Regions from separate parts of the Mogibacterium diversum genome, predicted to be linked through region 3. Evidence: predicted binding sites of a transcription regulator. Region 3 holds the regulator's gene; each other region holds the start of a gene.
What was found. Region 3 encodes HrcA, which represses chaperone genes, less so after heat shock. Its sites were predicted from a motif close to TTAGCACTCNNNNNNNNNGAGTGCTAA; they were not measured.

Region 1 (11,244 bases), 810 kb from region 3:
ACATACATGAGATTCGCCAGGTTGCTGTAATGAGATCTGCTTTCAAGCAGAAGTACGGTATTCCGAGGCAGCCAAGGCTCGTACAGGGCCTTAAGTCGGAGGTAGTCTTCGGCGACGAATTTAATAATCCTGACGCTGTGAGAGGACTCGAAGAGTTCTCTCACATTTGGCTAATTTGGGGATTTTCGGACACCAAGATAGATATGACCGAGGAGCATCCTGCGTGGAAGCCTACCGTGAGACCACCTCGCCTCGGCGGGGATATACGAAAGGGCGTATTTGCTACGAGGTCGCCATATAGGCCAAACTCACTTGGCATATCTGCAGTCAAGCTCCTCGAGATACGAGATGATAATGGTCAGCTCAGACTCATCGTCGAAGGGGCAGATCTACTCGATGGCACGCCGATATACGACATCAAGCCGTATATCCCATATAGTGATATCATCACAGAGGCAGATGAAGGGTTTGCAAAGAGCATTGATAATTCGATTGATGTCGAATTTCCAGATGACCTACTTGCAAAAGTCGATGAAGAGTTTCGCGCGCCACTCATAAGGATTCTTGAGCTTGATCCAAGGGATGCCTATGATAGGGATTCTGCAAAGCCATGCAAGATGGCGTTTGTGAACGTCGATATAGAGTTCGTGTTTCGAGACGGAAGATTGGTTGTCACAGCGGTGAACGAGCTTTAAGGCTGATAACAGAATCAGGTAAGGCTTGATTTAAAAAACAGCATAATATTTGAACAGGAAAGAAATGGATAACGACAAGATTATTACAGCGAGAATAGAGGATAAGCTCGAGCAGTGCGAGCGTGGTAGCTACATTACTGCGACAGGCTTTCTTAACATGCACGAGCAGTCGCTTGCCATGCGCATCGTGAAGGGAAGAAGTGATGTCAAATCTTTTTTCTACGGAGGGTATGATGATGCCGAGAGACGGATTATCATGTTCGTTCCAGATGGATACGCTGATACTCTCGAGGAAACGCTAGAGATGATTTCACCGCTTTCGGTACTTCACATCAAGGTGGTTCCAGGCGGCAGAAAGCTCACGCATAGGGATTATCTCGGGTCTGTGCTCTCGCTTGGGCTTGATAGGTCTGTGATCGGTGATATCCTTGTAAATGACAATGGTGCCGACATGATTGTGAATTCTGAAATTGTGGATTTCCTTCTAGCCGAATTTCACAGTGCCGGTCATACAAATCTCCAGATTACAGCCTCTGATATAGGCGAACTGGAAGTACCCGAGCAGAGGGTGAAAGCGGTTAGAGACACACTTTCTTCGCCAAGACTAGACAATGTGGTGTCAGCGGCGTTCCATGTCTCGCGGAGCGAAGCGGTGAGAGCCATCAAAGGAGGCATCGTTTTTGTAAACCACGAGGAAGTTACCAAGGTAGATAAGCGTATCAATGAAGGTGATACGATAGTGCTCCGCGGCAAAGGTAAGGCGATACTTTCTGAGCTCTCGGGGGTCTCCAAGAAGGGAAGAATCTGGGCGGAGTTCAAGGTGTTTATTTAACAGAGTTCAAGGTGTTCATTTCATATAAGATAAGGAAATCATTTCTACACCATAGCTCCAGCTTCGCTAGCTACACTTCTCAGTGGAAAATCAGCAGAATTGGTGCCGCAACAGCTCCATAACCGTTTGAACTGGTTGCGCCCCGGTGTTACAATCAAAATGTAATAAATATTTCTCTATATTATTATTTTGGAGGTAGATAAATGTTTGAATATACTGATATCAAGACTGCACCTGCAGCTCTAGGACCATACTCACAGGCAGTGATGGCGGGAAATACACTTTACGCTTCTGGTGCAATCGGAATCGACCCTGAGACAGGGAAGTTCGCTGGCGAGGATGTGCAGAGTCAGTGCGAGCAGGCTTGCAAAAATGTAGGCGAGATTCTCAAGGCTAACGGCATGACTTACGATAACGTAGTTAAGACAACTTGTTATATCCTCGACATGTCAGAGTTCAAGGATTTCAATGAAGTATATGCTAAGTATTTCACTTCAAAGCCAGCTAGATCATGCGTTGCAATCACAGCGCTTCCAGCAGGAGCACTCTGCGAAGTTGAAATTATTGCAGTGAAGTAAAACTCGTAATCAATAAAACTATGAAGCAAAACTGCATATTAAATCAGTTAATAAAACACTGTGACGAAAACCCGTATTGAAATTTTCAATAGCGAAAAATGCACTAATTTCGGAGTAGTAACTATGATAATCGACTGATTTTGCATAGCTGTAACATAAGAGACCGCCTTTAGAAGCCTTCTGGCGGTCTTTTTATTTTGAACTCCTATAAATCATGACCGAAAATTCATGTATAATAGCCATTATGAAAGGAAGGGGTTATGAACGATATTAAGGTTATTAGATTTGATAATTTACATGATATAGAGCTACCTCACGTGTTCGAGTGTGGTCAGTGCTTTCGCTGGAATGAATGTGAGGATGGTTCATACATAGGTGTTGCAGGAGGTCATGCGGCACACGTTTCGCTCGAGCATGATGGCGATTCGTGCTCGCTTATAATCGAGTGCACGGGCGGTAGTGAGGAGTATTGGCATAGCTACTTTGATTTGGATACTGACTATGGAGCGATGAAGAGAGCACTTCTCGCTGGTGAGCCTAAGCTAGCGAAGTCTATAGATGTGTGTCACGGCATCAGGATACTTAATCAGGACTACTGGGAGGTTCTGATCTCATTCATAGTCTCGCAGAACAACAACATACCTAGGATTAAGAAATGCATTGAGTCACTTGCGAAGAACTACGGCACTGAAATCGGTGAATTCATGGGCGAGGTGAGATATGCATTTCCTACGCCGGAGCAGCTGTCGAAAGCTACGCTTGAAGAACTTGCGGACTTAAAGCTCGGATATAGAAACGCATACCTAGTATCAGCTCCTAAGCATTTCGCTGAGCACGGAGTGCCTACGGGAACAACGGAGGAGAAACATAAGGCTCTATTATCTTATCTTGGTGTTGGCCCTAAAGTCGCAAACTGCATACTTCTATTCGGGCTCAGAGACTTTACGGCATTTCCGATTGATATCTGGATGAAGAAGATAATGGTTGATCTATACGGCTTTGATATCAAGGATATCAAGGGTATGCAGAAGTTTGCTGATGAGCACTTCGGCGAACTAGGCGGCATAGCACAGCAGTATCTGTTCTATTACTATAGAAGCATGCAGTGAAGATATTTTCACATTTAATTCATAGTGCTGTGTTGACAATGCATAAGGGGCTGAGTAAAATTATGTTATGAAGGTTAGCACTCTTGATTATTGAGTGCTAACAATACGAATAAAGCGTATAATCAGGAGGTTACAAATGAGTATAGGAATAAAGCCACTAGGCGCAAGAGTTGTTATTAAGCGTAGCGAAGCACTTGAGAAGACTGAAGGCGGTCTGATACTTTCGGCAAGTGCCAAGGAGAAGCCACAGGAGGCTGAGGTTCTCGCAGTAGGTCCAGGAACTGAGGACGAGAAGATGGAAGTAAAGGTAGGAGATAAGGTTATATTCTCGAAGTACGGCGGTACAGAGCTCAAGTATGGTGGCGAGGATTATATCATCATGAGCCAGAGGGATATATTGGCAGTTATCGAGTAATTGCTTAGCCTCTATATAAGTATAGAGAGTGCTACTAGGAGAGGCAGATATACATAATGGCTGTAGAGTCAGTAGTTTAAATATAATCACGCACCGTGATTGGTGCATATATAGGAGGAAGCTAAAATGGCAAAGGATTTACATTATGGAGAGGAGTCTAGAAGAAAGCTCCTCGCAGGCGTAGACAAGCTTGCAGATACAGTTAAGATTACACTTGGACCTAAGGGCAGAAATGTTCTCATAGAGAGATCGTATGGATCACCACTTATCACTAACGACGGTGTTTCAATCGCTAAGGAGATCGAGCTCGAGGACCAGGTAGAGAACATGGGAGCTCAGCTAGTTAAGGAAGTTGCTACAAAGACTAACGATGTAGCAGGTGACGGAACTACTACAGCTACACTTCTCACACAGGCAATCGTTCGCGAAGGATTCAAGAACGTAACTGCTGGAGCTAATCCAATGGTTCTCAAGAAGGGAATCAGCGGTGCTGTAGAGGTTGCAGTTGAGTACCTCAAGAACAGCGCAGTTAAAGTAGATGATAAGGAGAGTGTAGCTCAGGTTGCATCTGTATCTGCTGGAGATAGAGAGATTGGTGAGCTAATATCCGAGGCTATGGAGAAGGTTGGAACTGATGGCGTAATCACAGTTGAGGAGTCGAGATCACTCGGAACTACACTAGACGTAGTTGAGGGTATGCAGTTCGACAGAGGATATCTATCACCATATATGGCAGCTAATTCTGAGAAGATGGAAGCAGTTCTCGATAACCCATACATCCTTCTTACAGATAAGAAGATTTCCAACATTCAGGACCTAGTACCGCTTCTTGAGGATATCATGAAGTCAGGCAAGAAGCTGCTCATCGTTGCAGATGATGTAGATGGTGAGGCACTTGCAACACTAGTAGTTAACAAGCTGAGAGGAACACTCGATGTAGTAGCTGTAAAGGCCCCTGGATTTGGCGACAGAAGAAAGGCTATGATGGAGGATATTGCAATCCTCACAGGCGGTACTGTAATCAGCGAGGAGCTAGGATATGAGCTCAAGGAAGCTACAGTGGATATGCTCGGTAAGGCTGGAACTGTTAAGGTTAATAAGGATCACACAGTAATCGTAAACGGTGCTGGAGATAAGTCTGAAATCGAAGAGAGAGTGGAGAAGATCAAGGGAGAGATTGAGGACTCAACTTCTGACTTCGATAGAGAGAAGCTGCAGGAGAGACTTGCTAAACTAGTAGGTGGAGTTGCAGTTATCAATGCTGGAGCTGCTACAGAGACAGAGCTTAAGGATAAGAAGCTTAGACTCGAGGACGCTCTAAATGCTACTAGAGCTGCAGTTGAGGAAGGCATCGTTGCAGGTGGTGGTACATCGCTTATCTCTGCAATCGACAAGGTTTCTGAGTATGCTGAGAGCCTTGACGGAGATATGAGGACGGGTGCAAGAATCGTTGTTAGGGCACTAGAAGAGCCAGTTAGACAGATTGCTGAGAACGCAGGATATGAAGGCAGCGTAATCGTTGCTAAGGTTAAGGAGTCCAAGAAGGGCGTCGGATTTAACGCAGCAACAGAGGAGTATGTAGACATGATTGAAGCTGGTATCGTTGACCCAGTTAAGGTTACAAGATCTGCACTTCAGAACGCTTCGAGTGTAGCAGGCATGCTTCTCACTACTGAGGCTGGAATTTCAGAGATTAAGGAAGACTTGCCAGCTGCACCTGCAATGCCTGCAGGCGGCGGAATGGGCATGATGTAATAGGCGAGGGATATGGCAGCAAGAGCATCATCAAAGACGGATAGAGTAATAGCTGAACGCCTCATGGTGAGCCCTCTTTTCGATAATATGACGGTAGACGAAGTGCATAACTGCTTTACATGCAGCGGTGCACTCTGCCTCTCGTTCAAGAAGGGGGACATGATATTCACTGAAGAGGATGAACCAACAAAGCTTCACATCCTCCTAGAGGGTGGAGTGAGAATCGGCTATGATTCATTCGATGGCAATAGGAGAATTATCGGAAACTTCACGGATACGGGAGAGGTGTTCGGAGATATACTGCTATTTCTCGGCAAAGAGAAGTACGGTGTATTCGCGCAGGCTACTTGCGATACCAAGGTTATTGCGCTACCACGCGAGTTCATGTCTGGGACATGCGCGAGCGGATGTGACTATCACAATCATCTGATCAATAACATGCTTATGAGCTTTGCGAGAAACGCCTACGCGCTAAATATGAGGCTCAGGATTCTATCTTGTCCGACTCTCCGCCAGAAGATCGCTAAGATGCTGCTCGTCTATAACGACAGGGATATGAGCAAGCCGATCAATATGACGAGAGAAGGTTTAGCTGAATTCCTGGGAGTGACTAGACCGTCGGTTTCGAGAGAGCTTATGAAGATGCAGGACGATGGCTTAATCGAGATAAAAGGGCGCAAGATATATGTTCTTGACCCTGCAGAAATCGAGGCGCTCAACTGATGGTGAATCATTTATTCGCATATAATTAATGCAGATAGAACGCAACTAACGTAGATAAATGCATTAATTCAAAAACAAAAATAAAAAGATGGAATTGTAACATTAGTTACAGATTCCATCTTTTTTTAATGATATGCTTGTGCCATAAACTTAAAGCAAACATTAATTAAAGCAAAAAACAAATGACGTTATATAACAGTGAAAGGAGAAACACATGGAAAACCGTATGTTTTGTTATCAGTGCCAGGAGACAGCAAAGGGCACAGGATGTACTATGAGAGGAGTTTGCGGCAAGCTTCCAGAGACAGCAGGACTACAGGATCTGCTCGTATACGTAACTAAGGGACTTTCTGCAGTAACTACACAGCTAAGAGCTGAGGGTAAGGAAGTGAGCGAGCAGGTAAACCACCTAGTGTCGCTCAACCTATTCACAACTATCACGAATGCTAACTTCGACGATGAAGCAATCACAGCTAAGATCGTTGAGACGCTAACATGTAAGGAGCAGCTACTAAAGCAGCTTGACGATGCAAGCAAGCTTCCAGAGGCTGCAAAGTGGAACGGCTGCGTAGGTGAGTTCGCTGCTAAGGCTGCAAGCCCAGAGGTTGGCGTTCTATCCACTGAGAACGAAGATGTAAGATCGCTAAGAGAGCTCATCACTTACGGACTAAAGGGACTTTCCGCTTACAGCAAGCATGCAAATGCTCTACTTAAGGACAACGTAGAGGTTGATGCTTTCATGCAGAAGGCTCTAGCACTTACACTAGACGATTCTCTATCAGTAGATGACCTAGTTGCACTTACACTAGAGACAGGTAAGTATGGTGTAGATGGTATGGCTCTACTCGACGAGGCAAACACATCTGCTTACGGAAACCCAGAGATCACAAAGGTAGATCTCGGTGTTAGAAAGAACCCAGGAATCCTGATTTCAGGTCACGACCTAAAGGACCTCGAGATGCTTCTAGAGCAGACAGAGGGAACAGGCGTAGATGTATATACACATTCTGAGATGCTCGCAGGACAGTACTACCCAGCATTCAAGAAGTACGAGCACTTCGCTGGTAACTACGGAAATGCATGGTGGAAGCAGAAGGAAGAGTTCGAGACATTCAACGGACCTATCCTGATGACTACAAACTGCATCGTGCCACCAGCAGATAGCTACAAGGATAGACTATTTACAACAGGTGCAGCAGGATACCCAGGATGCAAGCACATCGACGGCAAGTACGGTGAGACTAAGGACTTCTCTGAGATTATCGAGCTAGCTAAGAAGTGCCCAGCACCAACAGAGATCGAGACTGGAGAGATCGTAGGTGGATTTGCACACGAGCAGGTATTTGCACTAGCAGATACAGTAGTTGAGGCAGTTAAGTCTGGAGCAATCAAGAAGTTCTTCGTAATGGCTGGCTGCGACGGCAGAATGAAGTCTAGAAACTACTACACAGATTTTGCAAAGGCTCTACCTAAGGATACAGTAATCCTCACAGCAGGATGCGCTAAGTACAAGTACAACAAGCTAGACCTTGGAGACATCGGTGGAATTCCACGCGTGCTCGACGCAGGACAGTGCAACGACTCATATTCACTAGCATTGATCGCGCTCAAGCTCAAGGAAGTATTTGGACTAGATGACGTTAACGAGCTACCAATCGCTTACAACATCGCTTGGTATGAGCAGAAGGCTGTAATCGTACTTCTCGCACTTCTATACCTCGGTGTTAAGAACATCCACCTAGGACCAACACTACCAGGATTCCTCTCGCCAAACGTTGCAAACGTACTTGTCGAGAACTTCGGAATCGCAGGAATCGGAACAGTAGACGACGATATCGAGCTATTCCTTGGTAAATAGGAGGTAACGATGAGTTTATTTCTAGGACCTATACATCAGTGGCTATATGACAAGATTATATTTCAGGAAGACCTAACAGACGCTCTGATCGATGCTGGAAAGGCAGAGGGATGGAGCGAGCTAACAGAGGAGCTTGCAAATGAGTGTCACAGCTACGATAGACGTCCGCTTGAAGAGGCGGTTGACCCTGACAACATTCACGGCAGCCTTCAGGCAAGAATTGCAGATGCAGAGAGCAGATATGCGAAGCTAGTTCAGACTATCGCATCAGCAAACCCTGCAAGAGTAGAGGATCTAAAGCAGGCAGCTAGACGCTTCGGCGAGCTAAATGCGGTGCCAGCTGGAACTAAACCAGATGTAGCTTTCGGATACCTCAACAACACACTGCTCGACGGTATGCCTTGTGACAATGTAAATGAGATGATCAGCCAGACAGACGACTCCATCACATGGAGGCGCAACATGGACATTCACGCTCAGCACTGGGCTAATGAAGAGGATGAACTCTACTATGTGCTCAGATCAGAAATCGTAAAGGGAATGTTCGAGCCTGCAGGACTCACATACGAGGAGCCTCAGGAAGGGACATACGAGATTAGAGCGTAGTTCAAGGGGATACAAAAGGGAACACAAGACTAGAGTGTAGCCACAAATAGGGGATATACTAGATTAGAACTTAGTTTCTAAAAAGGGTATACGAGATTAGATAGTCACAAACAGAAAGTTAATGAACCAAAATCATAACCGAAGCTAGTGATTACATAAAAATTAAATCATGGGGTTGTGGCTGGGCGATTCGCTTGGCCACAGCTTTTTTATTATATTTTCCGCTCCAACCACTACCGAAAACCACCCTATTGTGCTATAATTTTCAATTAATATCTTAACTTACAATTTGATTTTCATATATAGAAAGAGAGAGGTGCAAAATGGCAATCGTTCTAACAGAACCATCAAGAACATTTAGCGAGTACCTTCTAGTGCCTGGATATTCTAGCGCAGATGCTAGGCCTGAGAATGTGTCGCTCGCGACTCCGATTACTAAATTCAAGAAAGGCGAGGAGCCTAAGATCAAGGCAAATATTCCACTTGTTTCCGCAGTAATGCAGGCTGTTTCTGATGACGGGATGGCGGTTGCATTAGCGAAGGAGGGTGGAATTTCTTTCATCTTCGGTTCTCAGTCAATCGAGAGCCAGGCGGCAATGGTCAAGAAGGTTAAGTCCTACAAGGCAGGCTTCGTACCAAGTGATACCAACGTAAAGCCTGACAGTACACTTGCTGACGTTCTCGCAATTAAGAAGAACTCCGGACACTCGACGGTAGCGGTTACAGATGACGGCACAGGCCACGGCAAGCTAGTCGGCCTCGTTACAAGCAAGGACTACAGAATTAGCAGACTCAGCACAGATACTAAGGTTTCTGAGTTCATGACACCTCTCGAGAACATCGTGTACGGCAACGCTGGAATCACTCTATCCGAGGCAAACGACATCATATGGGAGAACAAGGTAAACCAGCTGCCAATCGTGGATAAGGACGGATGCCTAGTAGCATTTGTATTTAGAAAAGACTATGACTCTCACAAGCAGAATCCTAACGAGCTACTCGACGACAACAAGAGCTTCATCGTAGGTGCAGGAATCAACACTCGTGACTACGAGGAGAGAATCCCAGCTCTCGTAGAGGCAGGCGTAGACGTGCTTACAATCGACTCCTCAGAGGGATATTCTGAGTGGCAGGCTAGAACCCTCAAGTGGGTTAGAGAGAAGTACGGCGATACAGTTAAAATCGGTGCTGGTAACGTCGTAGATAAGGAAGGTTTCGACTTCCTCGCTAAGAGCGGCGCAGACTTCATCAAGGTCGGAATCGGTGGCGGCTCCATCTGCATCACTAGAGAGCAGAAGGGAATCGGACGCGGACAGGCATCTGCAGTGCTCGAGGTTGCAGCAGCAAGAGACGAGTGGTTCGAGAAGACAGGTGAGTACATTCCAATCTGCTCCGACGGCGGAATCGTGTACGACTATCACATGACGCTAGCACTCGCTATGGGCGCGGACTTCATCATGCTAGGAAGATACTTTGCAAGATTTGACGAGTCACCATCCGCTAAGGTTATGGTAAATGGCAACTACATGAAGGAATACTGGGGCGAAGGTTCTGCGAGAGCTCGTAACTGGCAGAGATATGACCTCGGCGGCGATAGCAAGCTCAAGTTCGAGGAAGGCGTTGACTCCTACGTTCCATATGCAGGATCGCTGCACGATAACGTAAACCTCTCTCTAGACAAGGTTAAGTCGACGATGTGCAACTGCGGGGTTCTCTCGATTCCAGAGCTACAGCAGAATGCGAAGCTCACACTCGTATCGGCGACAAGCATCATCGAGGGTGGAGCGCACGACGTTGTACTCAAGGACAATAGCGTAGCAACAGTAAGACGTTAGGAGCGATAATGGCTAACAAGATATTAATTATTGATTTTGGCGGACAGTACAACCAGCTCATCGCCCGCAGGGTTCGTGAACTCGGCGTGTACTCGGAAGTCCATAATTTCGAAAGCATAACAGTTGATAAGGTCAAGGAATTCGACCCATGTGGCATCATATTTACAGGTGGACCGCAGTCCGCATACGGAGAGGGTGCACCAGCAATCGACAGAGGAGTGTTTGAGCTAGGGCTACCGATACTCGGCATCTGCTATGGCGCACAGCTTATGGCACACGTGCTTGGCGGTAAGATCGGAACAGCTCCGACGAGCGAGTACGGCCGCACCGATACAGTGGTTGACTGTAAGGAAGGCCTCTTTGCAGGACTTAGCGACGAGACCGTAACATGGATGAGCCACACTGACTATATCAGCGAGGTTCCAGAAGGCTTCACGATTACGGCACATACAGAAAATTGCCCAGTTGCAGGTATGGAAGATAGGGCGAGGGGCTACTATGCAGTTCAGTTCCACCCAGAGGTAAATCATACGGCAGAGGGCACAGAGCTGCTTAGCAACTTCATACTAGGCGTGTGTAAGTGCGAGCAGGATTGGAAGATGGATTCCTTCGCTGAGAAGGAAATTGCAGAGATTCGCGAGAAAGTTGGAGACGGAAAGGTGCTACTTGCGCTCTCTGGCGGCGTTGATTCCAGCGTAGTTGCGGCACTTATGGCAAAGGCAATCGGCAAGCAGCTGACCTGCGTGTTCGTGGACCACGGACTACTCCGTAAGGACGAGGGCGATCAGGTTGAAGAGATATTTGGCAGCAAGGGTGAGTACGACCTCAACTTCGTGCG
Region 2 (11,244 bases), 510 kb from region 3:
ATTCTCAGCGGAAAAATACCAGCTAATTCAAAGCTTACAGAGCAGGCAATCTGCAAGAAATACAACGTTAGTAGAACTCCTGTACGCGAGGCCTTTAGACAATTAGAATCTGACGGACTAATTGAAAATATACCTAATCGCGGTGCATACGTAATCGGTTTATCAAGCCGTGATATTTCAGACCTATTTGATCTTAGGAGAACGTTTGAAGTACAAGCAGTCGAATGGGCGATTGAGCGAATGAATGATGATGAAGTAAACACACTTAGAGAGAACATCGAATTTATGGAGTTCTATACTCTAAAAAATGATGTAGATAAGGTTTTGTATTTTAATTCCGCATTCCACAATATCATCTATAAAGGTACTAAAAACAGAATGCTCTATCTTACTTTATCAACATATCAAACATACCTTAAGCACTCAGCACCTGCAAAGACATTCTCCGATGACTATCTGAAAACGATACTGCAGGAGCACAAGAATATTTTTGAAGCCTTCGAAACTAAAAATGTAGCCGCTGGTAAAACTGCTATGGAATACCATATGAAACAAAGCAAACTTCGAAGAATGTCTCATCTCTTCTAAATAACATATCAATGCGATAGCATTATTTTTTAATAATACTATCGCATTTTATATGAATTAGATTATTTGTTTAACTTGTGCTCTATCCACCCCAATATATCCTTTATAACTTGTTTCTTACAAATATCATGAAGAATATCATGATAACAATCCTTATATAGTTTGTACGAAACTTCATTATGACCTTTTGCGCTAAGCATATTCGCTATTCTCATGACCGAATTCCCGCAGTTTCCTCTTTGGTCTTCCGAACCAGCAAGTATATAGATAGGAATATCTGGTAGTCTAACTATACCGTCCTTTCCTCTCAATTGCTCAATTACACTTATCATTTCTCTATAGGCAGACGCAGTAAGCATAAATCCACAATCTTCATCGTCCACATATTTCTTTAACTCTCCTTCATCGCTGCTTATCCAGAAAAATTCATTGTAAGGGGGTGAGCCTGCCGGCTTTCCCATCTGGTACATCGTATTATGAACACTCTCAGATACGGAGTTAAAGCCCTTCCTCTTAATGTGATTATTGGCATTTAATTTAATAAAGCTTAGAGCTGCGGGAATTTCAAGATTTTCCATAGAGATTATCATTGATATATTCCCATACTTAATCGTATATAGCTCACTAAGCATTGCTCCAAATCCAGCACCAATTATGATTCTAGGAACTGTGCCGCCAACTTCAGCTGAAACCTCGTTAAAAAGTGAATCTATATCGCCGAGCAATCCCTCGTAGGAATTTTTCTTTATCCCAAAGCAACCTTGGTGCCCCTGTTTGCTCATCCCGTGACCTATAAGATCATTACCACATACGTAAAATCCATAGTCATTAAGCGCCACGGCTAGCTCATGATAACGCATGCTATGTTCGCTAATGTCGTGTACTATCTGAACTATAGCACGTGGGTTTACGCGTGTGTATTTAAACGAAACAACCTGTCCTTCACCGTTTGCTGCACGTCTATATATATCCCTATATTCTGCCATGTGTCACCTCACAATATTATGCTTGTGTTAATTTATCCCAATAAATTTAATATTCAAATTTAATAATTATGATGATAATTCACACCCTATAATAGAGTATAGCACAAGAGATAGGTGCAAATAAAACACCTATCTCTATCTATCAGTTAGTATTAACTATTGTACGCACAAGCTTAACGAACATCGAACTTAAGGCTATTATCAGATACTGTGATTTCTATAGTCTGACCATCAATTACTTCGTTTGAAATAATCATCTCCGCAATTTGATTCTCGATATTCTTCTGTACATACCTTTTTACAGGTCTTGCACCAAATTCTTCGTCATATGACTCTTTAGCTATAAAGCGCCTTGCATCTTCGGAAAGTTCAAGACCTATACCGCGTTCTTCAAGCCTCTTTACGAGCGACTCAATAATTAAATCAACGATCTTTTCTATTTGCTCAATTGTGAGTGACTTAAACACGACTATATCATCTATTCTATTGAGAAACTCTGGTCTGAAGAATGTCTTAAGCTGTGATTCAGGTAGATTAGACGTCATGATAATGATTGTGTTCTTAAAATCTACCGTCCGTCCCTGGTTGTCTGTAAGTCTTCCATCATCCAGTAACTGAAGGAGTATGTTAAATACATCTGGATGAGCTTTCTCAATTTCGTCAAACAATATGACACTATAAGGTTTTCTTCTTACAGCCTCAGTTAATTGTCCACCTTCATCATATCCAACATATCCTGGAGGAGATCCGACTAGTCTTGAGACCGTATGCTTTTCCATGTACTCTGACATATCGATTCTGATTAAGTTCTTTTCAGTATCAAATAGTGTCTCTGTAAGCGCTTTTGCGAGCTCTGTCTTACCTACTCCTGTAGGTCCCAAGAATATAAATGACCCAACTGGACGATTCTCGTTCTTAAGCCCTGCACGAGCCCTTAAAATTGCCTCTGAAACGGCTTTTACACCCTCATCCTGACCGATTACCCTCTTATGAAGAATATCCTCCAGGTGGAGCAATTTTTCACGCTCAGATTCAGCTAGCTTACTTACCGGAATACCTGTCCACTCAGAGATTACTGCTTGAATTTCTTCTTCTCCAACCTCCTCACGGAGCATTCGGCTTTCATTAGCTTGTTCTGTCTTATTCTTTAAATCTTCAATTTCTTTTTCAAGAGCTGGTAGCTCACCATACTTCAGCTTTGCTAGCTTCTCTAAATCATACTCACGCTCTGCACTTTCAATCTCATGGCGGAGCTCATCTAGCTTTAGCTTTTTATTCTTAAGCTCTTGAATCATATTTTTCTCATTTGACCATTTAGCCATGAGTTCGTCATTTTCAGTCTTAAGATTTGCTAGTTCCTCGCTGATCGCATCAAGCCTACTCTTGCTAGCCTTATCCTCTTCTTTGGAGAGCGCCTGTTTTTCAATTTCAAGCTGCATGATTTTACGAGAGATCTGGTCAAGATCTGAAGGCATACTGTCTATTTCAGTTCTAATCCTAGCAGCGGCCTCGTCCATCAGATCAATAGCTTTGTCAGGTAAATATCTGTCGCTAATATATCTGTTAGATAATGTTGCACATGCGATTAAAGCATTATCAGTGATTCTAACACCATGATGAATCTCAAACTTTTCTTTAAGACCTCTTAAAATAGATATAGTATCCTCAACAGATGGTTCATCTACCATCACCTTTTGGAATCGTCTTTCAAGAGCTGCATCTGTCTCTATGTACTTTCTGTACTCATCAAGAGTTGTTGCCCCTATGCAGTGAAGTTCACCTCTAGCAAGCTTTGGCTTTAGAAGATTTCCTGCATCCATCGACCCTTCAGTCTTTCCAGCACCGACAATAGTATGAATCTCATCTATAAAGAGTATGATATTCCCATCTGATTTATCAATTTCATTTAGAACCGCCTTAAGACGTTCTTCAAACTCACCTCTATACTTGGCACCGGCAATAAGCGAACCCATATCAAGAGAGAAAATGGTCTTTCCTTTAAGTCCATCTGGAACATCGCCATTTACAATACGCTGAGCAAGTCCCTCTACAACAGCAGTCTTTCCAACTCCAGGTTGTCCAATAAGTACCGGATTGTTTTTCGTCCTTCTCGATAGGATTTCAATTGCCCTTCTAATCTCGAGATCCCTGCCTATAACTGGGTCAAGCTTACCCTTTCTTGCAGCATCAACTAAATCTGTTCCATATTTATTTAGAGCATCATACGTATCCTCTGGATTCTGACTTGTCACTCTTTGATTTCCTCTAACCATAGTCAGAGCCTTCATGAATTCGTCTTTATTAATACCATACTTGGTCATCAATCTGCTTACTTCCTGGTTGTTAGAATCAAGAATTGCAAGATATAGATGTTCAACACTTACGTATTCATCCTTGAAGTCACTTGCTATTTTTTCGGCTTTAGTAAGCACATTGTTAAGCTCAGAACTCATATATAACTGTGCAGAGCTACCACTTACCTTAGGTAGCTTTTCAAGATCTGATTTCAAGTCAGCTTTTAAAGATTTAACATCTACATTCATTGCCTCCAAAAGCTTAGGAATCAAACCATCACTATCACTTATTATTGCATAATGAACATGTGCAATTTCTAATTGCTGGTGTCCATACGAATTAGCTATACTTTGCGCATCGAGAATGGCACCTTGCATTTTCTGTGTATATTTTTCAATATTCATTGCCTTCCTCCTTAAATAATTACTTTATTATAAGCATCACATTTTGCTTACATTAATAATTTAGCACTCGTCTGTGACGAGTGCTAATAATTAACGTGATGATTATGTGAAGATGCGGATTTAAGCTTATTTTTTATCATACGCAGCTTTATTCTTATATACCAATGATTAGGACAAGATAATACCGTTAAGTATAGCCGAATATATGCCACTAGTTAATGGATGAAGTATCTTACTTACAAGACCAAAGAGTAACATTAACAGTAAGATAATACCTCCATACTGGTACACAGTAGAGTACCAACTTGTTTTGCGTAGATTAAATAGTTCTGTAACTAATCCAAATCCATCAAGTGGAGGCACTGGAATCAGGTTAAATACCATCAGTGTTATATTGACCATTACTACATATAAAAATATTTTTGTTATGATTCCTTGAAATGAATCTTCTAGTATGGCCTCTCTGCCCCACATGTTAATAGAAAACCTAGTTATAAAAGCAAAAACTATTGCGATAATAAAATTCATAGATACGCCTGCGATAGAGACTATAAACTCATTTAGCCTAGGGTGCTTATAATATCGATTATCAATCTGAACGGGTATACCCCATCCAAATCCACAGAATATCAGTGCTGCAAACCCAAATGGGTCAATATGTTTTACAGGATTAACAGTCAATCTTCCTTGCATCCTTGGTGTCGGATCACCAAATGCATTAGATGCAAAAGCATGTGCAAATTCGTGAAATGATAACCCAACTATAATCCCCGGTAAGGTTAGAAGCATGTCAAAGAAGTATGTCTTTGGATTGCTTAATCCTCCATCCAGGAAATTCGTAATCAATAGTAGAATTAATATAATTCCTGGTCCAGAGCGAAGTAAATTTTTTAAATTATCTCTCATATCATCATCCTATTTTATGCAAGTACTCCATCGATACTGAATGTTTTACATTCAGTAATTCTAACATCTACAAGCTGACCAGTAATATCTCTCCCTGAAGAGACATTTACGAGTTTAAACCCATCTGTCCTTCCAGAATATGATTTATCATCCTTGCGGCTGGAGCCGTCAATAAGCACCTTGACAGTTTTGTCTGAAAGTCGTTCATTCTTCTCAAGCGAATACTTATTTACAACTTCATTTAGTCGTTCAAATCTCTCGTGCTTAATATCGTATGGTATCTGGTCTGAAAATCCAGCAGCAGGTGTCCCTTCTCGTGGCGAGTAGATAAACGTGAAAGCTGAATCGTATTTCACGTATTCTACCAACGATAATGTGTCCTCAAACTCCGCCTCTGTCTCTCCTGGGAATCCTACGATGATATCCGTAGTAATTGCAATATCTGGACATGCTGACTTAAGCTTATTTATGATATCGATATACTTCTCTCTATCGTATCGTCTATTCATGCGTTTCAGTACTGAGCTACTACCTGATTGTACAGGTAGATGTATATGTTTACATAGTTTTTCGCATGTCCTATAACATTCTATCAGCTCATCTGATAAATCCTTAGGATTAGAAGTCATAAATCTAATTCGCTCAAGTCCTTCTATGTCATTAATCGCTCTTACAAGAGTCGGAAAAGTATTCCCCTTGTCATCAATAAATGAATTAACATTTTGTCCAAGGAGCATAACTTCAATTGCTCCATCAGCAACCAGTTTTTTCACCTCACACACTACATCTTCAAGAGAGCGACTCTTCTCTCTTCCTCGTGTATAAGGGACTATGCAGTAAGTGCAGAAGTTGTTGCATCCATATGTTATATTAACAAGAGCCTTGTGCTTATGAAGCCTCTTTGATTCCTTTTCGTCTGGCACGATAGAATTATTTGCGGTAATAGAAAACTGTTTTTTGCCTGTTGATATTCTATCATTGAGAAGTCTAGGAAAATCACCAATAGTCTGCGTACCGAATACTACATCTACCCATGAAAAGCTCTTTTTTATCTCATCTTGAACACGTGGTTGCTGCGGCATACATCCGCAGACACACACAATTCTTGTATCCTTATTCTCATCACGTCTTTTTTTAAACTGCCCCAGCATTCCATAAAATCTCTTATCAGCATGTTCGCGAACACTGCACGTATTAAGTACTACAACTTCTGCTTTAAAAGGGTCGTCTGCTAGAACATATCCCATACTTTCGAGCATTCCCGCGATATTCTCGGAATCATGTTCATTCATTTGACATCCGAATGTTATAATATGATATCTCTTCATCTATTATTTGTTCTCTTGCTTCCTATCTCTATTCATGAGCATCTCGACAGCATCTCGTGGGTTTAGTTTACCATCGATTACTTCTTTTATAGCATTCGTAATAGGCATGTCAACCTTGAGCTTTTTAGCCAATTTGCTTGCCGCTTCTACTGTATAAATTCCTTCTACAGTGGTTTTAATTTCTGCAACTGCTTCTTCTGGTGTCATGCCGCCACCAATTAAAAGACCACATCTTCTATTTCTTGATAAATCAGAAGAACATGTTACCATTAGATCTCCGATTCCCGAAAGGCCGGAGAAAGTCTCACTGTTTGCGCCCATAGTTTCACCAAGTCTTGATATCTCGTGAATTCCTCTAGTCATGAGTGCAGCTTTGGAATTATCACCAAAATTCATGCCATCTGTGATCCCAGTGCCCAAAGCGATTACATTTTTTAGGGCCCCGCCAAGTTCTACCCCGATTATATCGTTAGTGGTATATACCCTAAAGGTTTTGCTCATCATTATATTCTGAATCTCTTTAGCAGCCTTCTCATCTTCCGATGCTGCTACAACAGTGGTCGGGTAATTACGAACAATCTCCTCCGCATGCGAAGGCCCAGAAACAGCAACATATTTATTTTTAATAAATTTCTTAGCAATTTGGGACATAGTCTTAAGAGACTTATTCTCTATTCCTTTTGCTAAGTTAACAATGATAGCATTTTTATCTATATACTTTGCATTCTTCTCGAGGAAAGCACCGAATTGCTGCGCTGGAATAGCAAATATAATTATATCTCGCTTACCGACAGCAGTTCTAATATTAGAAGTAAACCTAATCTTGTCATAAAGCAAAGCCCCTGGTAAATACTTTTCATTTACCCTACTTTCACGCGTATTATTTATATCTTCTTTATTACGACCATATATCGTTACACGGTGTCCGTTATGTGCTATTACATTAGCAATAGCAGTACCAAAACTTCCATTTCCAATTACTGATACTACCCTCTTATCTTCTGTTTTTAAGTGCGGAATATCAACATCCTTATAATAATCAATTGGTTTATCTGATACCTTAATTTTAGTGTGTTCTATAGCGGTTGCTTCACTCACAAGTTCATTATCTGAACCAATGATCATCATATCATCTTTTTCATCGTTGGCCCGTTCATCTGTACCACTATCGCTTTTCACATTTGTCTGTTCTTCATTATCTTCATGTTTGAGACTATTTTCAGATTCAGATGCGTTGGAAATCTTTTTATTGATAGCAGATTTTCCAGATGAATCAGAGATATTAGCAGTATCTATTTTATTAATATTCTCTGATTCATCTAGCTGCTCTCTTAGTTTCTCTTTAATTTTTGAACCGATGCTTAATTCCTTCTCTTCACCTTTCATCAGCCTCTTAATATTCCCACGATGAGTGAATAAGATTATAAATGTCATTATGATTGCAATCGGTAATGCTTTTGGGTAGTAATAAAGCATCAGAAACGGATATATCATCGCTGCAGTTATTGACCCAAGTGACATCTTTTTCGATGCCGCTGCTACAACAACAGCTATTAATGCTGCTGCAAACATACTAGGCCAATTTAAAGCCATAGCTGCTCCTAGAAAAGTTGCAACTCCTTTGCCTCCCTTGAATTTAAATACGACTGGATAGATATGTCCGATAACCACGGCAGCAAATGCAAGCATTGCTCCAAGATTATTAAATCTACCCTGTGCAATATGAACTGCTATAAATCCCTTAAACACATCTATCAGCAATGTGCATATTGCTGCTTTAGTCCCCAGAACCCTTAGTACATTAGTTGTTCCGGCATTTCCACTTCCAGACTTTTTGATGTCTATTCCGTAGAATCGGCCTATTAATGTTGCTGGGGATATATTACCGATAAGATATGCAAAAGTTACCATGATTATAAGCGGTAAATATTTCATTACTGATCTCCCTTTTTCTCATTAAATAAGAATTTGATAGGTGTTCCTTCAAAATCATACGCTTCACGGAGCTTGTTCTCGAGGTATCTCGAATAAGAGAAGTGCATCAGCTCTCGTGAATTTATATTGAATGAAAATAGCGGTGGTCTTGAACCTATCTGGCTAGCATAATAAATCTTGAGACGTTTACCTTTATCTGAAGGTGGCTGTCTCATCATTACAGCATCTTCAATAATGCTGTTTAGCTTTCCTGTCGTTATTCTCCTAGACCTGATTTCCTCAATCTTGGAAGCCTTGTCTATAATATCAAATATTCTTTTTTTCTCTAGTACAGATGTAAATATTATAGGTGCATATGATACGAACTGTAGATCTGCTCTGAGTGTTCGTTCATAGTCTCGCATAGTATTTGTTTCTTTTGCAACGAGATCCCACTTGTTAACCACTATCATCAGACCCTTACCGGCTTCATGAGCAATGCCAAGAATTTTCTTATCCTGTTCAGTAAGTCCTTCCATAGCATCAATCATCATGATGCATATGTCGCATCTTTCGACAGCCGTAACGGCTCTGATAACACTGAAGTGTTCAATGGAGTCGTTTACCTTGCTCTTACGTCTGAGTCCTGCTGTGTCAATAAGTGTATATTCCCTGTCTTTATAAGTAAATGGCGTGTCTATAGAGTCACGAGTAGTTCCAGCAATTGGCGAGACGATTACGCGCTTCTCGTTAGTGAGTGCATTTACTAGGGAAGATTTTCCCACGTTTGGCTTTCCTATGATAGCAATTTTAGTCGATTCTTCATACCCATATATTTCATCTGGAAAGCCTGCAACTATTGCATCTAGCAAGTCCCCGATGTTGAGCATATTGACAGAGCTGATTGCAATAGGCTCCCCTAATCCGAGTTCATAGAAATCATAAATATTATCGCCATACTTGGTTGGATTATCGACCTTATTGACTACAAGAATTATTTCCTTGCCGGTTCTACGTAAAATATCAGCAACGTCATGGTCTGCCGAAGTCAGACCTTCTTTGCCATCTACCATAAACACAATAACATCTGCAAGTTCCATCGCAGTCACAGCCTGCTCTCTCATCTGAGAGAGGATTACATCGCTCGTATTAGCCTCGATACCACCTGTATCGACAATAGCGAACTCCCTGCCGTTCCATTCAGTCTCTGCGTAGATTCTGTCGCGAGTAACTCCCGGGGTATCCTGAACGATGGCTTTTCTTTCTCCAATTATTCTATTAAAGAATGTAGATTTTCCTACGTTAGGTCTACCTACAACTGCGAGTATAGGTTTACTCATCGAAAATACCTCCTGCAAATTCCTTTGGGTCAAATTCCTTTAGGTCGTGAATTCCCTCACCTACTCCTATGAACTTGATCGGAAGATTATATTCATCAGTTACAGTAATAGAAATTCCTCCTCTAGCTGTTCCATCAAGCTTTGTAAGAACTATGCCAGTGATATCTGCGATTTCTGAAAATTCTTTAGCTTGGCTGATTGCATTCTTACCAGTGGTCGAATCAAGCACTATCAGCGTCTCCCTCGAAGCCTCTGGATACTCACGGCTGATGATTTTATCCATCTTCTCGAGTTCCTTCATAAGGTTGGTCTTATTCTGAAGCCTGCCTGCGGTATCGCATATTAGGACATCTATATCATTTGCCCTTGCAGACTGTACGGCATCATATATTACTGCGGCTGGGTCAGTCCCTTCTTCATGTCTAATGACTCGAACTCCTGAACGGTTTCCCCACTCTACAAGCTGATCTGCGGCCGCTGCACGAAATGTGTCCGCAGCTGCAAGCAGAACACTGTGACCGCGTTCTTTAAACATATTTGCCAGCTTACCTATAGATGTAGTCTTACCCCCACCATTAATACCTATCATCAGAATAACGAGTGGATAATCACTTGAAAGTTTATTTCTATCACCTTTATCAACGATTTCGGCTATAACATCTGCAAGTGCTCGCTTGATATCTTCCGGCTTGGTAAGATACTTTGCGTTAATACGCTTCCTTAGCATATCCATTATTTTATCTGTCGTTTCAATACCGATATCGGATATTACAAGTGACTCCTCGAGTTCCTCATAAAATTCCTCATCGATGTTTGGGTTACCGACGATTACATTGGTAACCTTTTCCGTAAATTTTCGAAATGTGCTTTTATCTTTAAAAAGTCCCATCTTTATCCTTTCCAGCTAAAGCTGTACAAGTTATCTATTCGTTCGAATACTCGCTTGGATCAAATCCGTCTTCAAACTTAAGTGAAAGCACTCTGGAGATCCCTTGCTCTGGCATTGTTACCCCGTAGAGCACATCTGCATGCTCCATAGTTGCTTTGTGGTGAGTTATGAGTGCAAACTGAACGTCTTCAAAGCGTTTAAGATAACTTGAGAATCTCTCGATATTCGCCTCATCAAGCGCTGCCTCTACCTCATCGAGAATACAGAAAGGCGTTGGTTTAGCCTTAATTACAGCAAACATCAGCGCAATCGCTGTCAGAGTCTTCTCTCCACCTGACATCAAATTGATATTCTTGAGCTTCTTGCCCGGTGGCTGTGCGATAATCTCAATGCCCGATGAAAGAGGATCGCTTTCATCTTCAAGTCTAAGTTCAGCGTGACCACCTCCGAATAATTCTCTAAAGCTGTGCTCAAAGTTAATGACCACCTTATCGAAATTCTCTTTGAACTTATCCCTTATATTGCGCTCCATATTGGTAATAATTGACCTGAGCTCCTTCATAGCTGTAGAAATATCGTTTTCCTGTGCCGTCA
Region 3 (11,244 bases):
ATAGCTAAAGCGATGGATGAGATAAGGGATAAATTTGGAAAATCATCGATAAAGTTTGCTCACGTAATCGGAAACGATATCGGGATTGACGAGGATTAGAATGAGACAAGGACAAAACAATTCATCAAGACGAAGGCGCAGAAAATCTACGAGAAAACGAGATGGCCTTCGCTCAAGGATTAAGAAATATTGGAAACGAAAATGGAACTCATTTAAGCGCAAGTCTATACGCAAGATAAAGAAGAACAAGTTCAAGGTGGCATTTTCTATTATCGGACTATTGGCGATTTTGATTGTGATCATTCTCCACTCTATGCGCAGTATCCCTTTTGAGTACGGCAATTTTACGCATGATGCTAGGTTTAAAGGATACGTGATATCCACGGGGATTGATGTTTCATATGCACAGGGAGATAATATCGATTGGCATAAAGTTAAGAAGTCCGGTGTCGATTTCGTATATATACGCGCTGGCTTCAGGGATGCTTCAAAGGGGAATCTCCATAAGGATACTAAGTTCGAAAAGAACATTAAAGGCGCATCTGATGCAGGTCTAATGGTCGGAGTGTACATATACTCACAAGCTACAACGACTGAAGAAGCAGCAGCCGAAGCTGATTATCTAGCTAACCTGGCAGACAAATACCGCATCGACCTACCGATAGTAATGGACTACGAGCTATATAACGGTGGTAGGCTGGCTAGAGCGATAAATTCTGGTTCCCTCGGAACTTCGGGAATTAATAAAAACGCTTTAGCATTTGCAAAGAGAGGCTGGGGGCGTGGCTACGAAACAATGGTCTACGGAAACTATGATTTTCTAATGCACTATGCGAGCGGGTACGAGCTATCTAAAAGCACAAACATTTGGCTTGCTCAATATCATACGCAGGCCACATACAAAGGTAAATATATGATGTGGCAGAGCACCGATAAAGCTACTGTTCCAGGTATAAGCAAGAACGTTGATCTCAACTTCATGTATCTAAATCCAAAGGATACATATCGGTCTCAAAGATCTAGCGCAATTGGTAAGAGGTCGATTGAAAGATGCAATGTGCAGCTTAAAAGCCACAGCTCAAGGTATCTCGGATTTGCTGTTAAGCCTGGTATCGTGGTTTACGACCGCGGCAAGGAGCTTAGCGAAGATAAAGATTATAGAGTTGCATACATTAAGAACACATCTCCTGGCACAGGATATGCTATAGTTACAGGGATAGGAAAATACAAGGATTCTGTCATGACGAGCTTCAAAATCAAGAAGCTATTATGATGATGCAGAAATTGATATGCCAATATTGCAGAACCTTGTGAGATAATGAAATTGCCAATTAAGACAAAGGAAGATTATAAAATGAAATTTATATCATGGAACGTAAACGGTTTCAGAGCTGTTCTAAAGAAAGGGTTCGAAGAGATTTTTAATGAACTCGATGCTGACTTTTTCTGTCTTCAAGAAACCAAGATGCAGGAAGGTCAAGCTGACTTCCACCCAGAGGGTTATTACGAATATTACAGCTATGCGGAGAAAAAGGGTTACTCAGGAACTGCGATTTTTGCAAAAGAAGAGCCGCTAAGTGTCACATACGGAATCGATGGAAAGCACAATGACGAAGGTCGTGTAATCACGCTTGAATACGATGATTTTTACCTAATATGCGCATACGTGCCAAACGCTCAGAACGAGCTTAAGAGAATTGACTACAGGATGGAATACGAGGACGACCTGCGAGCTTATATGACTGAGCTAGACAAAGTGAAACCTGTCGTATACTGCGGTGACCTCAACGTTGCACATCAGGAAATCGACCTCAAGAACCCGAAGAGTAATCGCGGAAGTGCTGGGTTCTCCGATGAGGAACGTGGCAAGATGACAGAGCTCCTCGCATCCGGATTTACTGATACATTCAGATATCTACAACCTGAAACTACAGGGGTATACTCATGGTGGTCATACCGCTTCAACGCTCGTGCCAACAACGCTGGTTGGCGCATAGACTACTTTATCGTGTCTAATCGACTAGAACCTAAAATCAAAGAGGCTTCTATATTAACTGATGTGTACGGCAGTGACCACTGCCCTGTCTCATTGGTACTTGAATAGCATTGGTGACCACAATATATGTGCTCCCACATGAACGATTGCACAATGATAATTTAGATACTAAAAATATACTTATGATAAAAATACTTGAAAATCAAGCTATTTAATTAAAACTAACACTAATATTTATGTATAAGTAGAAAGGGAAAAGTTATGAAAAAGATTACAGCATTTGAATACGCAGGCTGCCCATACTGCGTGCAGGGAAAAAAGGCTCTCGCTGATCTCATCGAGGAGAATCCAGAGTACGGCAAAGTCGAGGTTGAATGGATTGAGGAGAATGAACATCCTGAGATCATCGCAAACTACGATTACTATGCTACACCTTCGATGTTCATCGATGGTGAGAAGAAATATGAGGCTCATCTATTTGAAAGCTACGAGGAGTGCAGAGGTCACATCAAGGATGTGCTGGATGAGGCACTGCGGTAATAACGGATTTATGCTATATTCAACTAATTTTAGTAGCAGAAAAAAACAGCAACTTATTTATGAAGTTGCTGTTTTGTTTATATAATTTTTATAAAGAAGTAATAAAAGTTAAACCTCCTAATATCACTCCAGTTGCATTGGGAATGATGAGGATCCAGTCTTTTTTAGGTTCTTTTGTCCAACCATAGATTACCCAAATTAAACAAAAAGCTGCTGCGAATAGTGGTTGGAATGGTTGAGCTTTTTCTCCTTGTAAGTTAGCGATAATTTGTGGAATATATGCAACAAAGACAAGGATTCCAATAAAAGCTCCAATAGATCCGACAAAGCGATTAATTTTTTGTTTAGACATATAACACCTCCTAAATTTTTATTGTATCAGAGGGAAAAGATACTGTCAATAACACATGGTTCATCAAGTAGAGTATTTAAATCGTTTACCTTCATACATCCCCCATTGTTTTTTATGCCTTATCTTGTCATAATTTTTCTATTATTTAGTTCGTAATTTTCAATTTTTTTAGTAAATTTATTACAAACAAAAGAGCGAAAACCAGTTTTTAAGTCTTCGCTCTTTGTTCTTATTTATCAAACTTGAGGTTATTAAACTCTTTCTTGCGTGGATATGAGTCCTCGGAGAACTCCTCAGCCATATTCTTAATAGCCTTCTTCTCCTTCGAGCTGAGTTTAGTAGGAACCTCGATATTAACCTTTACATAGAGGTCGCCATATCTACCAGTTCTAGGGTTCTTAACACCCTTGCCCTTCAGCCTAAAGTTTGAACCCGTCTGAGTTCCTGGAGCCAGTGTGTACGAATATGTCTCGTTGAAACCCGGAACTTTAACCTTGTCACCGAGAACTGCCTGATCATATGAAATAGGCATCGTCAGATATAGGTCATCACCACGTCTCTTGTAAATCTTGTGTGGCTTTACGTTGATAACAATATACAGATCTCCGGACGGACCTCCATTTACACCAGGCTCGCCCTCTCCACGAATTGGAATGATGCTGTCGCTATCAACTCCTGCCGGAATATCAATTTTAAGTGTAACAGTCTTTCTAACTGAACCTTTGCCGTGGCAATCAGGGCAAGGTTTATCTATTACCTGACCAGTTCCACCGCATGCATTACAAGTAGTCACATTTTGGAAAGTACCAAAAGGAGTCTGCGATACACTAGACACCTGACCAGTTCCACCGCACTTCTCACAAGTATGCTTATGTGTTCCTGGGGCTGTTCCTTCACCATTACAAGTTTTACATTTAACTTCTTTTGTTAGCTTGATTTCTTTTCTGCAGCCAAATATCGCTTCTGTAAACTCGATTGTAATCGACTTCTGTAGGTCATTTCCCTTGCGAGGACCATTCCTCCTAGCACTGCGTCCGCCGAAGCCACCAAAGCCACCGCCGAACATATCAAATATATCTTCAAAGCCACCGAAGCCACCAAAGCCTGCTCCTGCTCCTGCTCCACCACCAAAACCTGCATTTGGATCTACTCCTGCGTGTCCAAATCTATCATACTTATTCTTTTTATCAGGATCCGACAATACAGCGTATGCTTCATTGGCTTCCTTGAATTTTTCTTCAGCTTCCTTATCTCCTGGATTCTTATCAGGATGATATTTCATCGCCATCTTACGATATGCTTTCTTGATTTCGTCTTCGGAAGCGCCTTTCTGGATGCCCAGCACCTCATAATAATCTCTTTTTTCTGCCATATTATTTCCTTCCAACGATAAATTTATTAAATCAGTGAACTGCCGGCACTAGGTGCCGGCAGTAATCACCTGCTGTATTTAGACTTATTTGTCTTCGTCTACCACTTCATAGTCAGCATCTACAGTGTTGCCATTTGGACCTGCACTCTGTGCGCTGTCCTGTGCCTGCTCACCAGATCCTGCAGCACTTGCCTGAGCCTGCTGAGCTTCCTGATAGATTCTCGATGAAATTGGATAGAATGCCTGTGTTAGAGCCTCAATCTTAGCCTTGATATCTTCAACATCGTTAGCTTCTACAGCCTTCTTAAGGTCTTCCCTTGCAGCATCAACCTTAGACTTCTCATCAGCTGTAACCTTGTCACCGAGTTCATTCATCTGCTTTTCGGTTTCGAAGAGCATTCCTTCAGCCTGGTTCTTAACCTCGACTTCTTCCTTCTTCTTCTTATCCTCTTCAGCATACTGCTCAGCTTCCTTGATCTTAGCGTTAATCTCATCCTCAGAAAGCTTAGTTGAAGACGTGATCGTGATCTGCTGCTCTTTTCCAGTTCCTAGGTCCTTAGCACTTACATTTACGATACCGTTGGCATCGATGTCAAATGTAACCTCAATCTGCGGAATTCCACGAGGAGCTGGAGCGATACCTGTGAGCTGGAATCTGCCCAGTGTGATATTGTCGGCAGCCATCTCTCTTTCGCCCTGCATTACGTGAACATCTACCGCTGTCTGATTGTCTGCTGCTGTCGAGAAAATCTGACTCTTCTTAGTTGGAATAGTAGTATTTCTCTCGATTAGCTTAGTTGCTACACCACCTAGTGTCTCAATTGAAAGTGATAGTGGAGTAACGTCGAGCAGAAGCACGTCATTTACCTCTCCTGTAAGTACACCAGCCTGAATTGAAGCACCTACTGCAACGCACTCGTCAGGGTTGATTCCCTTAAATGGTTCTTTACCGGTTACCTTCTGAACTGCTGCCTGAACTGCTGGAATACGAGTTGAACCACCAACGAGGATTACCTTAGAGATGTCAGCGTTAGTTACTCCAGCATCTGCCATAGCCTTCTTCATAGGCTCAATACTTCTATCCACTAAATCGCTAGTGAGCTGATCAAATCTAGCTCTTGTAAGATCCATATCCATGTGAAGTGGGCCAGCTTCAGAAACTGTGATGAATGGCAGATTAATCTTAGTTGTCTGAGCACTTGATAGCTCTTTCTTAGCCTTCTCTGCAGCTTCCTTTAGTCTCTGTAGAGCCATGTTGTCTTTTCTAAGATCTATTCCGTGCTCTGCCATGAAGGAGTCAGCTAGGAAGTTTAGAACTGCGTTATCGAAGTCATCTCCGCCGAGATGTGTATCTCCGTTTGTAGCTAGTACCTCAAATACTCCGTCTCCTAGTTCAAGTACAGATACATCGAATGTACCGCCACCTAGGTCGTATACGAGGATTTTCTGTGATCCGTCAGCCTTGTCTAGTCCGTAAGCTAGCGATGCAGCTGTTGGCTCATTGATGATTCTCTTTACATCGAGTCCTGCAATCTTACCAGCATCCTTTGTAGCCTGCTTCTGTGCATCGGAGAAGTATGCAGGAACTGTGATTACAGCCTCTGAAACCTTCTCTCCGAGGTAAGCTTCAGCATCTGCCTTAAGCTTTCCTAATATCATAGCTGAGATATCTTGTGGAGTGTAGCTCTTGCCATCGATCTCTACAGTGTAGTTCTCGCCCATGTGTCTCTTGATAGAAGCGATTGTTCTATCTGGGTTAGTTATAGCCTGTCTCTTAGCAGTCTCTCCTACTAGTCTCTCACCGTTCTTGGTGAATGCAACTACAGATGGAGTCGTCCTTGCACCCTCTGCATTTGCGATTACCACTGGTTCTCCGCCCTCTAGAACGGCTACACAGCTATTTGTTGTTCCTAAATCAATTCCAATAATCTTGCTCATTTTATTTACTTCCTTTCATATAAGAAATCTTAATTTACTAATTTTATGTACTCGCCTTTTGTGCTACCGCACTACTTTGCGACAGTAACCATCGAAGGTCTAATGACCTTTCCGTTAAGGGTATATCCCTTCTGGAGCACGCTACAAACCTTATTGCTGTCGTACTCTTCACTATCTGCTGTCATAACTGCGTTATGCATGTTAGGATCAAACTCTTCACCAAGAGCCTTCACTTCCACAAGTCCAGACTTCGTGAGCACTCCGAGCAATTGATCAAAGATAAGTTTCATGCCCTGCGCATAACCTTCTACATCTGTGGAATTATCAGTCGCGAGCGCTCTCTCGAAATTATCAAGTATCTCGAGTAGTTCAGTTACAATCTTTTCATTTGCATAAGAATGTATATCGGACTTCTCCTTTGCAACTCGCTTCTTATAGTTCTGAAACTCTGCCATCAGTCTGAGGTATTTTGCATCGCCATTCTCTTCAGCTTCCGCTTTCTTGCTATTATCTTCTGTAGCGACCTCCGAAGCATTATCCTCGGAACTTTCTGAGGATTCAGGCTGCTCATCTTCTTTTGATGTTGTTTCATTTTCCATATTGTTATCTATTGAATCTGAAGTTTCAGTCTTAAGCTCTTCTGTCGCTTTCGTCTGAGCTTCAGCTTGATCGCCATTAATCTTTTTCTCTTCAGTCATCCTTAATTTCCTTTCCCTCGCTTAGCAAGAACGATTTACTGAGGTTCTCAGTCAGATACTCCATAATAGAAGTAACCTCGCTGTAGTTCATACGTGTCGGTCCAATTACACCAATCTTTCCTATCAATTTACCATCTACATGATATGTCGCTGTTACAAGCGAGCAATCTTTCATCGAAGAATCGTTATTTTCATCTCCTATAGTCACGATTATTCCATCATCACGCTGGAGCATGTCCTTCGCAAATTCATCCTTCTTGCTAACTAGCTCGATAAAAGCCTTTGCCTTATCAATGCTACTGTACTCAGGAATATTAAATATATTAGTCAAGCCTTCCATGTATAGATTGACATTGAGCATATCCTCAAGCGTCTTCATAAAGTTAGGCATAATCTTGCTTGCTAGCGGACTCATCGCCTCAAGGTCAGAATTGAAATCTGCGATAATCGATTTCTTAAGGGCCTCATCTATCGTAGTCCCCTTATAGTTATACGTCATCGACTTGCTCAAAACCTCTAGAGACTCAGGTGTATATGGAACATCCACTTTAAGCGTAGTATTGTTAACATTACCTGTATCCGAAACTATCATTAACACGATTGTGGCTTCATCTACTGGGAGTAGCCTTATGAACTTTAACGTGTCGCAGCTTGCTGATGGTGTCATCGCAAAGGATGCAAGTTTTGTAATATCAGATAGAAGCTCTGCGGCCTGCTGAAGTGTCTGATTAAACTCAGCCACACTCACCTGCATTCTCTCGTTAATAATCTCTTTTTCCTCTGGCGAAAGATCGTGCTTACTCATCAGACTATTTACATAGAGTCTGTAAGCCTTATCAGAAGGCACACGGCCTGCCGAAGTGTGAGGATGAGTCAGGTAACCAAGCTCTTCTAAATCAGCCATTTCATTTCTAATCGTAGCTGGGCTGACGCCTAGTCCATACTTCTTAGCAAGTGACCGCGAGCCAACAGGTTCCGCACTTTTAACATAATCAGTAATAATTGCCTGGAGGATCTGAAGTTTTCTCTCACTAATATCCATTGCTCTCCCTCCTGTCCTCAAATTTTCTGTTAGCACTCATCAATATGGAGTGCTAATCACTACACATAGTCTACTATCACAGCCCCCATGTGTCAACATATAAAATGAAATACTATATGTTTTTTTCGTGAAGTGCACATCAGTATATGTTCACACTAAAATAGACCTCGGCATATGCCGCGGTCTATTAATATTCATCTCAAAGGATTCTTTTAGAAGATTATTTCCTTACCTTCTGGCGGGCATTTCCGCTTATTGATTCATCTACGTTATTTACCTTCATGACCTGCATTCCCAGCAAATATAAACACCATATACTTAACATACACAAATGCTACGAACGCCGTTGCTATTACTGTCTCTGCTAGAACTATGTTGCTTAGCCATGGAAGTGGATGCCCCATGAGAGCAGAACATGCCATCGTCTGCTTAGTAGCAATCGCACTGATTACAAAAGGGAATGTGAAACCCGCAAAGCTCGGATAGAACTTCTTCAGCAATCCAAGAGAGACAACTAGAGAATATACATACAGTACTGTTGCGACTACGAACATCGCCATAAGCAGCGTAAAGTTCTTCACTTGAACCGATTGAATATATGCTGCGATGCAAAGGCTCATAGGGGCCGCAAATATCCCACTAAGTGGTTTTACCGGTTCTGGCAGCGGATGCACTGCATACCTCTTGATAACTATTACAAGAAGTGGGATCAGTGTAATCAGGCCGAACCAAAATGTCGCTGCTCCAAATCCAGTCTTTCCATACGCAGGTGCAGTTACTCCTGCAACTGCAATTCCTACATATACGATGAACCAAGTCGTGAAGACCTTCTTCTGGTCATATTTTAGCAAGAACTTCGCTGTGAAATACACGATTAATATGACATGTAATACTATAGCGAATATCCAGACAAAGTATGCGCCTTGCCCTATAAATGGTTTAACGTAGGTACTGAGTATCATCAGTGCCATTGGAAAAGTTGCTGCTACTCCAGCCATTACAGGAGTATCCAAATCTTCTTTTATTGTACTCGGATATTTTACGAGCTTTAACAGTATTAAAACCAGCAAAAATGCCGCCAAGATCCCACAGATATTTCGAACCGTCTCCGAATAACTCTGTAGTAGATTTCCGAGGGCAGCTGTTCCAAGCATCACACCACATATGGGAAAAGGTACTTTCTTAATCATAATCACATTCTCCGTTCTCTACAAAAACAATTTTTAAGCTTCAAGTGGCGTAGTTCTAGTCTTGAGATAGTCGTCATGAGAAAGGACTTTGATTTCCCCAGTAGTCTCGATCCCGAGTTCACGAGCGAGTATTTCTGCGGCCTTTGCAGCACACATTCCTGTATAGTAGATACACTGCGACTTATGACCACCCTGGCTCATATCAAATTCTCTTGTAAGAACACGGCAACATGCTGCCTTCTTTGTATTATTCTCTCTAAACCAGTCGTGAAGTTCATTTGTCATGCTCATACATTTTACAACCTCTGGATCCTTAGGCCCCCTTTGCTCATCTCTACCGAAGAACATGCTTATTGCCAGCACCCCACCGTTGAGAGCACCGCAGATACATCCAGATTTACCAACACCGATTGCCATACCAGATGCCATCTTGATAATCTCATGTGGAACATCTAGCTCAAAGTTATCCATAATAACTTCCATAACTGCCTCACAGCAGAAGAATCCCTTGCGATATGACTCTTCAGCCTCAGCCTGTACCTTCGCTAAATCGATAGATTTTGCATTTACTTTCATTTTGTTACCTCCAATCATACCTTCAAACGTATCATCCTTGTGATACATTCTTGACTATTGTAACAAACAATACTCTAAATACCTAAAAATTTTTATATATATTAACAACTTCAATAATTGCTTTGATTTATTGGGGTTAAAATAAGAATAATCAATACCTTTTTATTTTGGACACTTTATCAAAGAAAAGTAACAAAAATAGCGACCTCCTAATAGTGGAAGTCGCCAAAGTTTAGTGACATATTATTGATATTTACAAAGGTAATATCATAGAAGCTATATCTATACTGTGCAGCGAACGATGTAGAGTCCATCCTGATATGTATCCACGTAGATGTACCCTCTATCATCTACTATGCAGTCCTCAGCATGTCCAACATGTGGTCCAGGGAATAGCGTACCTTCATCGATATCAAACCAAGTACCTTCTGGATCTGGTGGCATGAAGTAGGCAATCTCCTTTGGTACGAACGGATCTGAAACATCATAAATACGAAGACCCGCTTGGAAGTGACAGTTATACACTCTGTCATCTCTGCTCTCGAGGCAGTCCTGTCCGAACGCATCGAACATATTATGTGGTCCAAATACCACCCTCTGACCATCGATGATGTTGAAGTTCTCTCCGTGACACTTCTTATACGCTTCTGGTACCTCTGGGTATGGAAATACAGAGATGAGTGCTGGGTTCTCTTTATCAGATGTCTCAATCATTCCAATGATGTTCATAGGCTGACTAGTAATCTTATGGAACATTCCTTCTTCTCTATTGTTATCGAAGTACCATGTTCTCTCGCCTTCTGTGGTAACAATGGCAAATGGTCTATCCCCAAGAGGCATTGCTGTATGCACAGCTGCTCCCGACTGACCGTTACTGAATGGAGGATTTAGAGAGACGTTTCCAAGAAGTCTAGGTCTACTCTTGTCGTGTACATCGATCATGCAAAATCCTACATTAGGAAAAGCTGCATATACGACATCATCTTTTACCGTTATTGCATGTCCATTAGGGAGCTTCATAAATGGCTCAGTCCCAACCTCCGGCATGTCAGATGCCTTCTTGTTACCGAGATACTGTCCATCTGCCCACCAGCTTCCTACTTCTGTCGGATTAGTTGGATCCGAGATGTCTACAATTCTTAGGATATACCCTCTGAAGTTGCGTTTACTGCCCATAATATATGCGTAGTCTCCACCATTATAGAAGCTACGATGAACTCCAGGACCATCTTCGCACTCAAACTGTCCGAGCAGCTTAGGATTTAAAGGATCTGCCTCTATGTCGTAAATCTTGAACCCACCCCAATATGGTTGCTCGTGAGTGCCATGTAGAACTCTCATAGTACCACCATAGCAAGCGATCAATTTGCCATCAGCTACCTGCAGCTTAGCGAGGCTCTGTCCATCGTGAACTTCACCTACCCAATCTCCCTCAACCCACTTTGCAACTGGATTTGCAGGATCTGTAACATCGACGATATTAAACCCGTTGTCGCGGAAACAAGCGGTATAAAGATAATATCTGCCATCCTTCGTACGA

Region 1: C5Q96_RS04515 (co-chaperone GroES) is a predicted target of HrcA. The motif match lies at 3,289-3,315, and genes of this name have one in related genera.
Region 2: clpB (ATP-dependent chaperone ClpB) is a predicted target of HrcA. The motif match lies at 4,334-4,360, and genes of this name have one in related genera.

What each region holds. Positions count from the first base shown of each region.
Region 1 is NZ_CP027228.1:964,393-975,636, reverse strand. Features, by position in the region: gene tsaA (tRNA (N6-threonylcarbamoyladenosine(37)-N6)-methyltransferase TrmO) at 1-695, shown strand, start outside; gene C5Q96_RS04530 (YlmH family RNA-binding protein) at 760-1,527, shown strand; gene C5Q96_RS04525 (Rid family detoxifying hydrolase) at 1,731-2,105, shown strand; gene C5Q96_RS04520 (DNA-3-methyladenine glycosylase family protein) at 2,366-3,214, shown strand; gene C5Q96_RS04515 (co-chaperone GroES) at 3,357-3,629, shown strand; gene groL (chaperonin GroEL) at 3,756-5,384, shown strand; gene C5Q96_RS04505 (Crp/Fnr family transcriptional regulator) at 5,397-6,107, shown strand; gene hcp (hydroxylamine reductase) at 6,322-7,965, shown strand; gene C5Q96_RS04495 (hypothetical protein) at 7,975-8,571, shown strand; gene C5Q96_RS04490 (IMP dehydrogenase) at 8,895-10,406, shown strand; gene guaA (glutamine-hydrolyzing GMP synthase) at 10,415-11,244, shown strand, end outside.
Region 2 is NZ_CP027228.1:660,715-671,958, forward strand. Features, by position in the region: gene C5Q96_RS03135 (GntR family transcriptional regulator) at 1-588, shown strand, start outside; gene C5Q96_RS03140 (serine aminopeptidase domain-containing protein) at 651-1,574, opposite strand; gene clpB (ATP-dependent chaperone ClpB) at 1,748-4,273, opposite strand; gene C5Q96_RS03150 (site-2 protease family protein) at 4,442-5,179, opposite strand; gene miaB (tRNA (N6-isopentenyl adenosine(37)-C2)-methylthiotransferase MiaB) at 5,194-6,507, opposite strand; gene plsY (glycerol-3-phosphate 1-O-acyltransferase PlsY) at 6,511-8,442, opposite strand; gene der (ribosome biogenesis GTPase Der) at 8,442-9,761, opposite strand; gene ftsY (signal recognition particle-docking protein FtsY) at 9,754-10,650, opposite strand; gene smc (chromosome segregation protein SMC) at 10,685-11,244, opposite strand, start outside.
Region 3 is NZ_CP027228.1:155,151-166,394, reverse strand. Features, by position in the region: gene dinB (DNA polymerase IV) at 1-99, shown strand, start outside; gene C5Q96_RS00775 (GH25 family lysozyme) at 101-1,273, shown strand; gene C5Q96_RS00770 (exodeoxyribonuclease III) at 1,355-2,104, shown strand; gene C5Q96_RS00765 (thioredoxin family protein) at 2,258-2,536, shown strand; gene C5Q96_RS00760 (SemiSWEET family transporter) at 2,625-2,888, opposite strand; gene dnaJ (molecular chaperone DnaJ) at 3,118-4,260, opposite strand; gene dnaK (molecular chaperone DnaK) at 4,345-6,198, opposite strand; gene grpE (nucleotide exchange factor GrpE) at 6,270-6,896, opposite strand; gene hrcA (heat-inducible transcriptional repressor HrcA) at 6,889-7,938, opposite strand; gene C5Q96_RS00735 (TDT family transporter) at 8,208-9,128, opposite strand; gene C5Q96_RS00730 (C-GCAxxG-C-C family protein) at 9,162-9,704, opposite strand; gene C5Q96_RS00725 (LVIVD repeat-containing protein) at 9,987-11,244, opposite strand, start outside.